One region of the Jeongeupia sp. USM3 genome, then DNA from elsewhere that is predicted to be linked to it. Evidence: riboswitches for the same ligand, from Rfam matches in the RefSeq annotation. Region 1 holds a riboswitch; the other holds the start of a gene.

Evidence for each region. A riboswitch is a leader RNA that binds a small molecule or an ion and turns the genes downstream of it on or off. The one in region 1 is predicted to bind thiamine pyrophosphate.
Region 2: it holds a riboswitch for thiamine pyrophosphate, as region 1 does, so the genes downstream of both, thiM (hydroxyethylthiazole kinase) here and thiC (phosphomethylpyrimidine synthase ThiC) in region 1, are expected to answer to the same signal.

Annotation. Positions count from the first base shown of each region.
Region 1 covers NZ_CP017668.1:2,016,028-2,020,333, reverse strand. Annotated here, with positions in the region: gene thiC (phosphomethylpyrimidine synthase ThiC) at 1-1,474, opposite strand, end outside; TPP riboswitch at 1,534-1,635, opposite strand; gene BJP62_RS09560 (protein-L-isoaspartate O-methyltransferase) at 1,727-2,362, shown strand; gene BJP62_RS09555 (Wzz/FepE/Etk N-terminal domain-containing protein) at 2,458-3,504, shown strand; gene BJP62_RS09550 (hypothetical protein) at 3,648-4,306, shown strand, end outside.
Region 2 covers NZ_CP017668.1:2,582,537-2,586,842, forward strand. Annotated here, with positions in the region: gene BJP62_RS12205 (NAD(P)/FAD-dependent oxidoreductase) at 1-843, opposite strand, end outside; gene BJP62_RS12210 (bile acid:sodium symporter family protein) at 1,150-2,124, opposite strand; TPP riboswitch at 2,289-2,388, shown strand; gene thiM (hydroxyethylthiazole kinase) at 2,410-3,285, shown strand; gene thiE (thiamine phosphate synthase) at 3,282-3,932, shown strand; gene thiD (bifunctional hydroxymethylpyrimidine kinase/phosphomethylpyrimidine kinase) at 3,929-4,306, shown strand, end outside.

The sequences.
Region 1 (4,306 bases):
CGTACCAGCCGATCTGCGCGGCGCCGATCGCGCTGGTGATGTGGTCGTAGCCGGGGGCGATGTCGGTCGTCAGCGGGCCAAGGGTGTAGAACGGCGCTTCGTCGCACCATTCCAGCTGCAGGTCCATGTTTTCCTTGATCAGCTGCATCGGCACGTGGCCCGGGCCTTCGATCATCACCTGCACGTCGTGCTTCCAGGCGATCTGGGTCAGCTCGCCCAGCGTCTTCAGCTCGCCGAGCTGCGCCTCGTCGTTGGCGTCCCAGACCGAGCCGGGGCGCAGGCCGTCGCCGAGGCTGAAGCTCACGTCGTAGGCCTTCATGATTTCGCAGATTTCCTCGAAATGCGTGTAGAGGAAGTTCTCCTTGTGGTGCGCCAGACACCACTTGGCCATGATCGAGCCGCCACGCGAGACGATGCCGGTCATCCGGTTCGCGGTCAGCGGCACGTAGCGCAGCAGCACGCCGGCGTGGATGGTGAAGTAGTCGACGCCCTGTTCGGCCTGCTCGATCAGCGTGTCGCGGAACAGCTCCCACGTCAGGTCCTCGGCGCGGCCGTCAACCTTCTCCAGCGCCTGATAGATCGGCACCGTGCCGATCGGCACCGGGCTGTTGCGCAGGATCCACTCGCGCGTCTCGTGGATGTTCTTGCCGGTGCTCAGGTCCATGATCGTGTCGGCGCCCCAGCGGATGCCCCAGGTCATCTTGTCGACTTCCTCGTTGATCGAGCTGGTCACCGCGCTGTTGCCGATATTGCCGTTGATCTTCACCAAGAAGTTGCGGCCGATGATCATCGGCTCGACTTCGGGGTGATTGATGTTGGCCGGGATGATCGCGCGGCCGCGGGCGACTTCGTCGCGAACGAACTCGGGCGTGATCGTCGCCGGTATTGCTGCGCCGAAGCTCTGGCCCGGATGCTGGCGCAGCATCATCGCCGCCATCTTCTCGCCCTTGGCGCCGAGCGCCTTCAGGCTGGCCATGTATTCGTCACGCTTAAGATTTTCGCGGATGGCGACGTATTCCATTTCCGGGGTGACGATGCCGCGGCGCGCGTAGTGCATCTGGCTGACGTTGGCACCGGCCCTGGCCTTGCGCGGCTTGCGGGTCAGCTCGAAACGCAGCGGATCGAGGCTGGCATCGGCTTCGCGCATCCGGCCATATTCACTGGTCATGCCGTCCAGCTGTTCGGTATCGTTGCGCTCGGCAATCCACGCCGCGCGCAGCGGGGCCAAGCCCTTGCGCACGTCGATCGTCGCCTGCGGATCGGTGTAGGGCCCCGAGCAGTCATAGACGTAGATCGGCGGATTCTGCTCGCCGCCGAAGCTCGTCGGCGTGTCGGTCTGGGTGATTTCGCGCATCGGCACGCGGATGTCGGGCCGGCTGCCTTCGACGTAGACCTTGCGCGAGTTCGGCAAAGGCTGGATCGCCGCGCTGTCGACGTGGGCGTCGCTGGCGAGGAATTCGACGGACTTGTTCATGGACTGCCTCCTGCAAAGACGTAGAGGCGCAGGAGAACGGACTGACGGACGGCACGAGCGCACCGACCGATTCGCTTCCCTACGCCGGTGTGAACCGGATCAGGTGCTGAGGGACTCTCTCATTCGCCCGTGTTGGATGGGCGAAACCCCTAGCGAACTACGGCTGTGACCGTACCGAGATTGTGGGATAATTACAAGTTATTCAGAAATGTATACAGCCCGGACCAGGGCCCGACTTGAGGTGAAGCAAACATGGATTGGGAACGCGCCCGCTACTTCCTCGTAGAACAACAGATCCGCCCGTGGCACGTGCTCGATCCGAAGGTGCTCGACCGTGTGATGGCGGTAAAGCGCGAAGACTTCGTCCCGCAGGACAAGCGCGCACTGGCCTTCGTCGACACCGAACTGCCGCTGCCCTGTGGCGGCCAGATGCTCGCCCCGAAGATCGAGGCACGCTTCGCCCAAGAGGCGCTGCTGAAGCCGACCGACAAGGTGCTGGTGATCGGCGCCGCGAGCGGGGCTTATCTGATCGGGCTGGTCGCGGGGCTGTGCGCGCAGGTGTACGGGATTGACGATTCGGCCGACAAGGTTGCCTTCGCTCAACAAGGCGTGCAGTGGGCAGGCGTCAAGAATGCGCGGATCGAGCAGGTGAGTGATCTGCTTAACTACACGGGGCAAGCGCCTTACGATGCGATCATCGTCTGCGGTTCATTCGACGTCTTGCCTGCCGCGCTGAAAAACATGCTGAGCGGCAATGGCCGGATCATCGCCGTGACTGGCGAAGAGCCGATCATGCAGGCCGTGCGCGCGGTCGTCGGTGGCTCCAACCCACTGTTTGAATACACGCTGCCACGGCTCCTGCCGGTGCGCCCGGCATTCGCTCTCTGACGCCGCGGCTCCCACTTTAGCCCGGCAGTTCAGGTCGCCAGGTCGTGTTACGGCATGGCGCTCATATAAATGATTTCATCGTCAATGAACGAGCAATGACCGAAAGCATACAAGCCACTCCGTCGACGCCAGCGCAGGGCATCTCGCTGCTGGATATTCTGCTTATTATCTCCAAATACAAACGGCTCCTGATCCTGGCTCCGCTGATTGCTGGCGCACTCGCGTTGGCAGTCACGCTGGCCATGCCTAATAGATATACCTCGATGCTGAAAATAGCTCCGTCAAAAAACGCAGCGGTCTACGCGTGGCTACTGAACGACGAGTCGCTGATCAATCCGGTTTCCCAATCGCTCCAGCTCAAAACGCGTTACGGCAGTAGTGGTAACGACAGCACGTTGAAGGCGATCAAGCGGCACGTTAAAATTAAATCAAATGCCAAGGAAGGCTCGTTGGAGGTCGAAGCGACCGACACCGATCCGGCCTTTGCCGCCAAACTGGCCAATGCCTTTGGCCAAGGGCTTACCCGACAGCTGTTTGAACAGCGCCTGCTGGATTCTTCAAAAGCCCGGTACGATCTGGAATTACGCCGTGATATGGCGGTTGACAACAAGGCCAAGGCCGGGAAACTGCTGACTGAGCCGGGAGTCAAGGAAATCATCGACCGAGTACCGCCCGCCGAGCGATACGGCATCGTCAGTCTTGCCGGAATCCAGGCCGAGGCGACTCTGCAGCAACAGGGCATTTCCGATTTGGCGCAAAGCCAGATCGTCAAAATGCAGGACCAACTTTCCAGCATGCAGCGCTTGCTCATGGAAAACATGAAACGCAACAGCGCTGATCTTGGTAAATGGATCACCGCCGTAACTGCCTTGCAAGACGAGGCCTATTGGGGGGCGATGAAGGACAGGCTCGACCGCCGTGTCGATTTGGCTAAAGCACAAGAAAGCGATGAATTGAAAATTAGTTGGGCAAAAATACCGGATGAAAAATCCAGTCCGAAGTTAATGCTCATCTTGGCTCTGGCTGTAGCTATTGCCTTTGTTCTTGCTCTTATTTATGTAGTGCTAATCGAGGCAATTGATGATAGTCAAAAGCAAAAGCCTGAGTTGTGGGGAAGGTTGAGAGGGTTTTGGCAAAGATAGGAGCTAGTCTTATAGGTCATTGTTTGTGAAACAGGTGAGCGAAAGTGTGTTTTAAATCTAACGGAGTTGATTTTGGTATGTTGTGGAGGTGCTGACGTCGAAAGAATGGTCTGAAGTCGCACGAATAGATGGTAGATATTGTGATGAGATACGATTTCATTTTCTCACGAGTGTTGGAATTCATTTGGTTTTTTCTTGCAAATCAATTGATGAGGGTGGTGGTTATCTTCTCTTCGATTTACTTTGCACCTATGATCGCCAAAGAAAACGTGACGCATTTCACCGTTTTCGTTAGCGCTTATAACCTGCTCTACGCCCTTTCTCAAGGGGTGATTTATTCAGCGATGATTCGTTATATGGTGTATAAGAATACGCCAAATGTTACTCGAGGGTTGCTTTTTGTTCTAAACGTGACTCTTGGGGTGCTGGTTTTAATGTCAGTTCCCCTTTATTTTTTTGATGAATTTGGCGCCTTGTTATTGGTCTTTTCTGCCTTGTTCTTTCGTAATTTATATTGCGCCAGTTGGGAAGTGATCAAGCAAAATTATCGTTTTGTTGCGATAACTAATTTTGTTGCGCTTTCTGTGGTACTGGTTTTCGCTTCCTTATGGGGATTGATGTCCAGTACCTCGTTGTTATCCGCATTTGTTTTTGGCGAGATGATAGTCTTCCTGATCTATTGTGCCGGGGGGCGGCACCCAATTCTGGAGGGGTATGAGTGCCTAGCCGATTTTTGGATGGCTAGTAAAGACTACTTGTTTCCGGCATTGATGAACTATGCAATTCCAGCATTGACGTTATT
Region 2 (4,306 bases), 570 kb from region 1:
CCAGTCCGGCGCTTTGACCCCGGCGGCCCAGATGCGCAGCACCGCGTCGATGCGCCGGCCGTCGGCAAGCGCGAAGCCGCGGGCGTCGGCCGAGGCGACCCGCACGCCGGTGACGACGTCGATATGCCGCTTGGCCAGTTCCGCGGTCGCGTACGAACTCATGGTTTCGGGCGCGCCGGCGAGGATGCGCGGTGCGCCTTCGATGATGTAGATCTGCAGCTGTTCGGGGCGGAACTGCGCGCCGTAGGCGTGCAGCTCGGTCACCGTATGGTGGATTTCGGCCGCCAGCTCGACCCCGGTCGCGCCGCCGCCGACGATGCCGATGCGCAGCTCGCTGGCCGGATCGTCGCCGCTGGTGACCGAGAACGCTTCGGACAGGATGCGTTTCCTGAGCCGCTCGGCGTCGTCCTGGGAGTTGAGGAACAGGCAGTGCTCGGCGACGCCGGGCGTGCCGAAGTCGTTCGGCACCGCGCCGACCGCGAGCACCAAGGTGTCGTAGGCGAGTTCGCGCGCGGCGGCGATCTGGTGGCCGTACTCGTCGGTGACCGGTGAAATCCGGATCACCTTGCGTTCGCGGTCGAGCCCGTCCATCCAGCCGTACTCGAACTCGTAGCCGTGGTGGTGGGCGTGGGCGAAGTAGTTGACCTCGTCCTCGCCGGTGTTCAGCGCGCCGGTCGCGACCTCGTGCAGCAGCGGTTTCCAGATGTGCGTCGGCGATCCGTCGACGAGGATGATCCGGGCGCGCCTGCTGCGGCCAAGCCGCTTGCCGAGCCGGGTGGCCAGCTCCAGTCCGCCGGCACCCCCGCCGACGATGACGATGCGCTGCTGGTTCTTGTCGCTCATATGCACGCTCTCCGGAAGGACGGGCCGCCATCGCTGGCTGCCGCGAATGGGAATGGCTTCATCGTAACGGCGCAGGCGTTTGTAGGCCATGCGGCGCTCGCTTCATGCCCGGTGAATAGTGCCGGAAGCGGGCGCGGGATCTGCCCCAGTGGGCGAGCGAGCCAAAGCAGTTTTACTGCGCCCGAAGCACAGGCGCCGGAATGGACATGGGGTCCGTGAGGACGACCGGGAGAAGCACACCTAGGGGTGTGAGGCGCATCGGACGGCGGAAAAATGCACAGGCGCAGCCGTCCGATGGGCTAGGGCTCAGTCCGGCCGTGCGGCGTAGCGCCTGGCGATGATCGAGCAGACGAAAAGCTGGATCTGGTGATAGAACATGATCGGCAGCACGATCAGTCCCAGCGCCGGGTGGGCGCCGAAGATCAGCTTGGCCATCGGGATGCCGGCGGCGAGGCTTTTCTTCGAGCCGCAGAACACCGCGGCGATCTCGTCCTCGGTGTTGAAGCCGAAACGGCGCGCGGCGAAGCGCGTCGCCTGCAGCGCGACGAAGAGGACGGCACTGACGATGACCGCAACGCCGAGCAGCATGCCGGCGCTGTAGTCCGACCAGATGTGCGCCATCGCCGAATCGCAGAACGAGTTGTAGACGATGGCGACGATCACGCCGCGGTCGACGTAGCTGACCAGCTGGCGGTGCCTGAGCAGCACGTCCTTGAGCCACGGCCGGGCCAGCTGGCCGAGCACGAAGGGCAGGAAGAGCTGGATCGCGATCGCGCGCAACTGCGCGAGCAAGGAGAGGCCCTCGCCGCTGTGGCTGAACAGCAGGCCGACGAGCAGCGGCGTGACCAGCATCCCCAGCAGGCTGGACAGCGTGGCGTTGAACACCGCGCCGGCGACATTGCCGCGGGCCATCGACGTCATCGCCACCGACGACGACACCGTCGATGGCAGTGCGCACAGGTAGAACACGCCGAGCAGCAGCGCCGCCGGCAGCCAGTGGCCGAGGCCGAAATACAGCGCCGTGCCGATCAGCGGAAAGATCACGAAGGTGCTGGTCGTCACCAGCAGGTGCAGCCGCCAGTTGGCGGCGCCGGCCCGGAGCCGCTCGGGTGCGAGCGAGGCGCCGTTGAGGAAGAACACCACGCTGATGCCGACCGCGGTGATCCAGTCCATGTGCAGTACGCCGCCGCTGGCGCCGAGCGACGGCGCTAGGTTGGCGAGCACGATGGCGATCAGCAGCGACAGCAGGAAGCCGTCGACGAATTTGCGCAGGCTGGACATCGGCTTTCCTTCGGGTACGTGATGCATTGAACGCTCGGCCGGCCATTGTGGCTGACTGCCCCGACCTTGTCACAGGTGTGATAATTGCCGATGCAAGTGCCGGAGCCGTCGGCGAAGCCTTGCCTTGCATCATTGACCGCGCTGCACCTCGCGCCGGACAATCGAAGCCTGACTCGGGGCGCCGCCTGCATTGCAGCCGGCTGAGACGAACCCGTACCACCTGATCCGGATCATGCCGGCGTAGGGAAGTCGTCCGGCTTCCCCCCGTCCGGCCGGGAGCCCCCAATGCCAAGCAAAACGCCTAGCAAATCCCCAACGCCGCGCAAGTCATCCGCCAAGACCACCCCGTCGTCCGCCGGTACGGTCACGCCGGTTCCGCTGTCGCTGGTCGGCAGCGAACTCGCCCGCCTGCGCGCTACCGCGCCGCTGACGCACTGCCTGACCAATGAAGTGGTGCAGGGCATCACCGCCAACGTGCTGCTCGCGCTCGGCGCCAGCCCGGCGATGATCGTCGCCGAGGAAGAAGTCACTGCCTTTGCCGGGATCGCCGGTGCGGTGCTGATCAACGTCGGCACGCTGTATCCGGAACGCTTTGCCGCGATGCGCCGCGCCGCGCAGGCCGCGCAACAGGCCGGCACGCCGTGGGTGCTCGACCCGGTTGCCGTCGGCGTGCTCGACTACCGCACCGGCGCCGCGCGCGAGCTGCTGGCGTTTGCGCCGGCGGCGATTCGCGGCAATGCGTCGGAAATCCTCGCGCTGGCCGGTTTCACCGGCGGCGGCAAGGGCGTCGACAGCACCGCCAGTGCCGACGCCGCGCGCGAGGCCGCCGAACAGCTGGCGCGCGACACCGGCGCCATCGTCGCCGTCACCGGCGAGACCGACTACATCACCGACGGCGAAAAAACCTGGGCGGTACCGTGGGGCGATGCGCTGATGACCCGCGTCGTCGGCACCGGCTGCGCGCTGTCGGCCGTCGTCGCTGCGTTCTGCGCCGGCGCGAGCAACCGGCTCGACGCCGTGGCCGCCGCGTGTGCGGTGATGGCGATCTGCGGCGAGGTCGCCACCGGCGAATCGCACGGCCCGGGCTCGTTCACGCCGGCCTTCCTCGATGCGCTGTACCTGATCCAGCCCGGGCAACTGGCGGGGACCGTCAACGCATGAACGCGATCAATAAGCGGATCGACCTGGGGCTCTATCTCGTGCTCGACCCCGGGCTGTGCGGCGGCCTCGACGGCATGGTCGCGACGGCGCGGACCGCGGCCGCGAACGGCGCGACCGTGGTGCAGCTGCGTGCGCCGCAGTGGAAGAAGCGTCAGTGGTTCGATGCCGCGCTCGCGCTGAAGGCCGCGCTGGCCGGCACCGGCGTGCCGCTGATCATCAACGACCATGTCGACATCGTGCTCGCCGTCGACGCCGACGGCGTCCATGTCGGCCAGTCCGACCTGCCGGTGGCCGAGGTTCGCCGCCTGGTCGGCCCGGACAAAACCGTCGGGCTGTCGACCAGCAATGCCGCGCAGCTGGCGGCGGTGCCGCTGGGCCTGATCGATTACATCGGCGTCGGCCCGGTCTACCCGACCGGCACCAAATCGGATGCGTCGCCGGTGATCGCGCCGGCCGACTTTGCCGCGATGATGGCCGCGAAGCGCTGCCCGGCGGTCGCGATCGGCGGCATCGCGCTCGGCAAGGCCGCGCCGCTGATCCGCGCCGGTGCCGACGGCGTCGCCGTGGTGTCGGCGATCTGCGGCCAGCCCGATGTGGCCAAGGCCACGCGGGCGCTGTTCAACGAAATCACGGAGGCCCGCGCATGAGCCAGGTCCACGCATTGACGATCGCCGGCTCGGATTCGGGCGGCGGCGCCGGCATCCAGGCCGACCTGAAAACCTTCTCGGCGCTCGGCGCCTACGGCATGAGCGTGCTGACCGCGCTGACCGCGCAAAGCACCCAGGGCGTATTCGCCGTGCACCCGGTGCCGCCGGATTTCGTCGCCGCGCAGCTCGACGCGGTGCTCGCCGACATCCGCGTCGATGCCGCCAAGCTCGGCATGCTCGCCAATGCCGACATCGTTCACGCCGTCGCCGACGGCCTGCGCCGCCACGCCATTCCCCACGTCGTGCTCGACACGGTGATGATCGCCAAGGGCGGCCACCCGCTGCTGGCGCTCGATGCGGTCGAGGCGATCCGC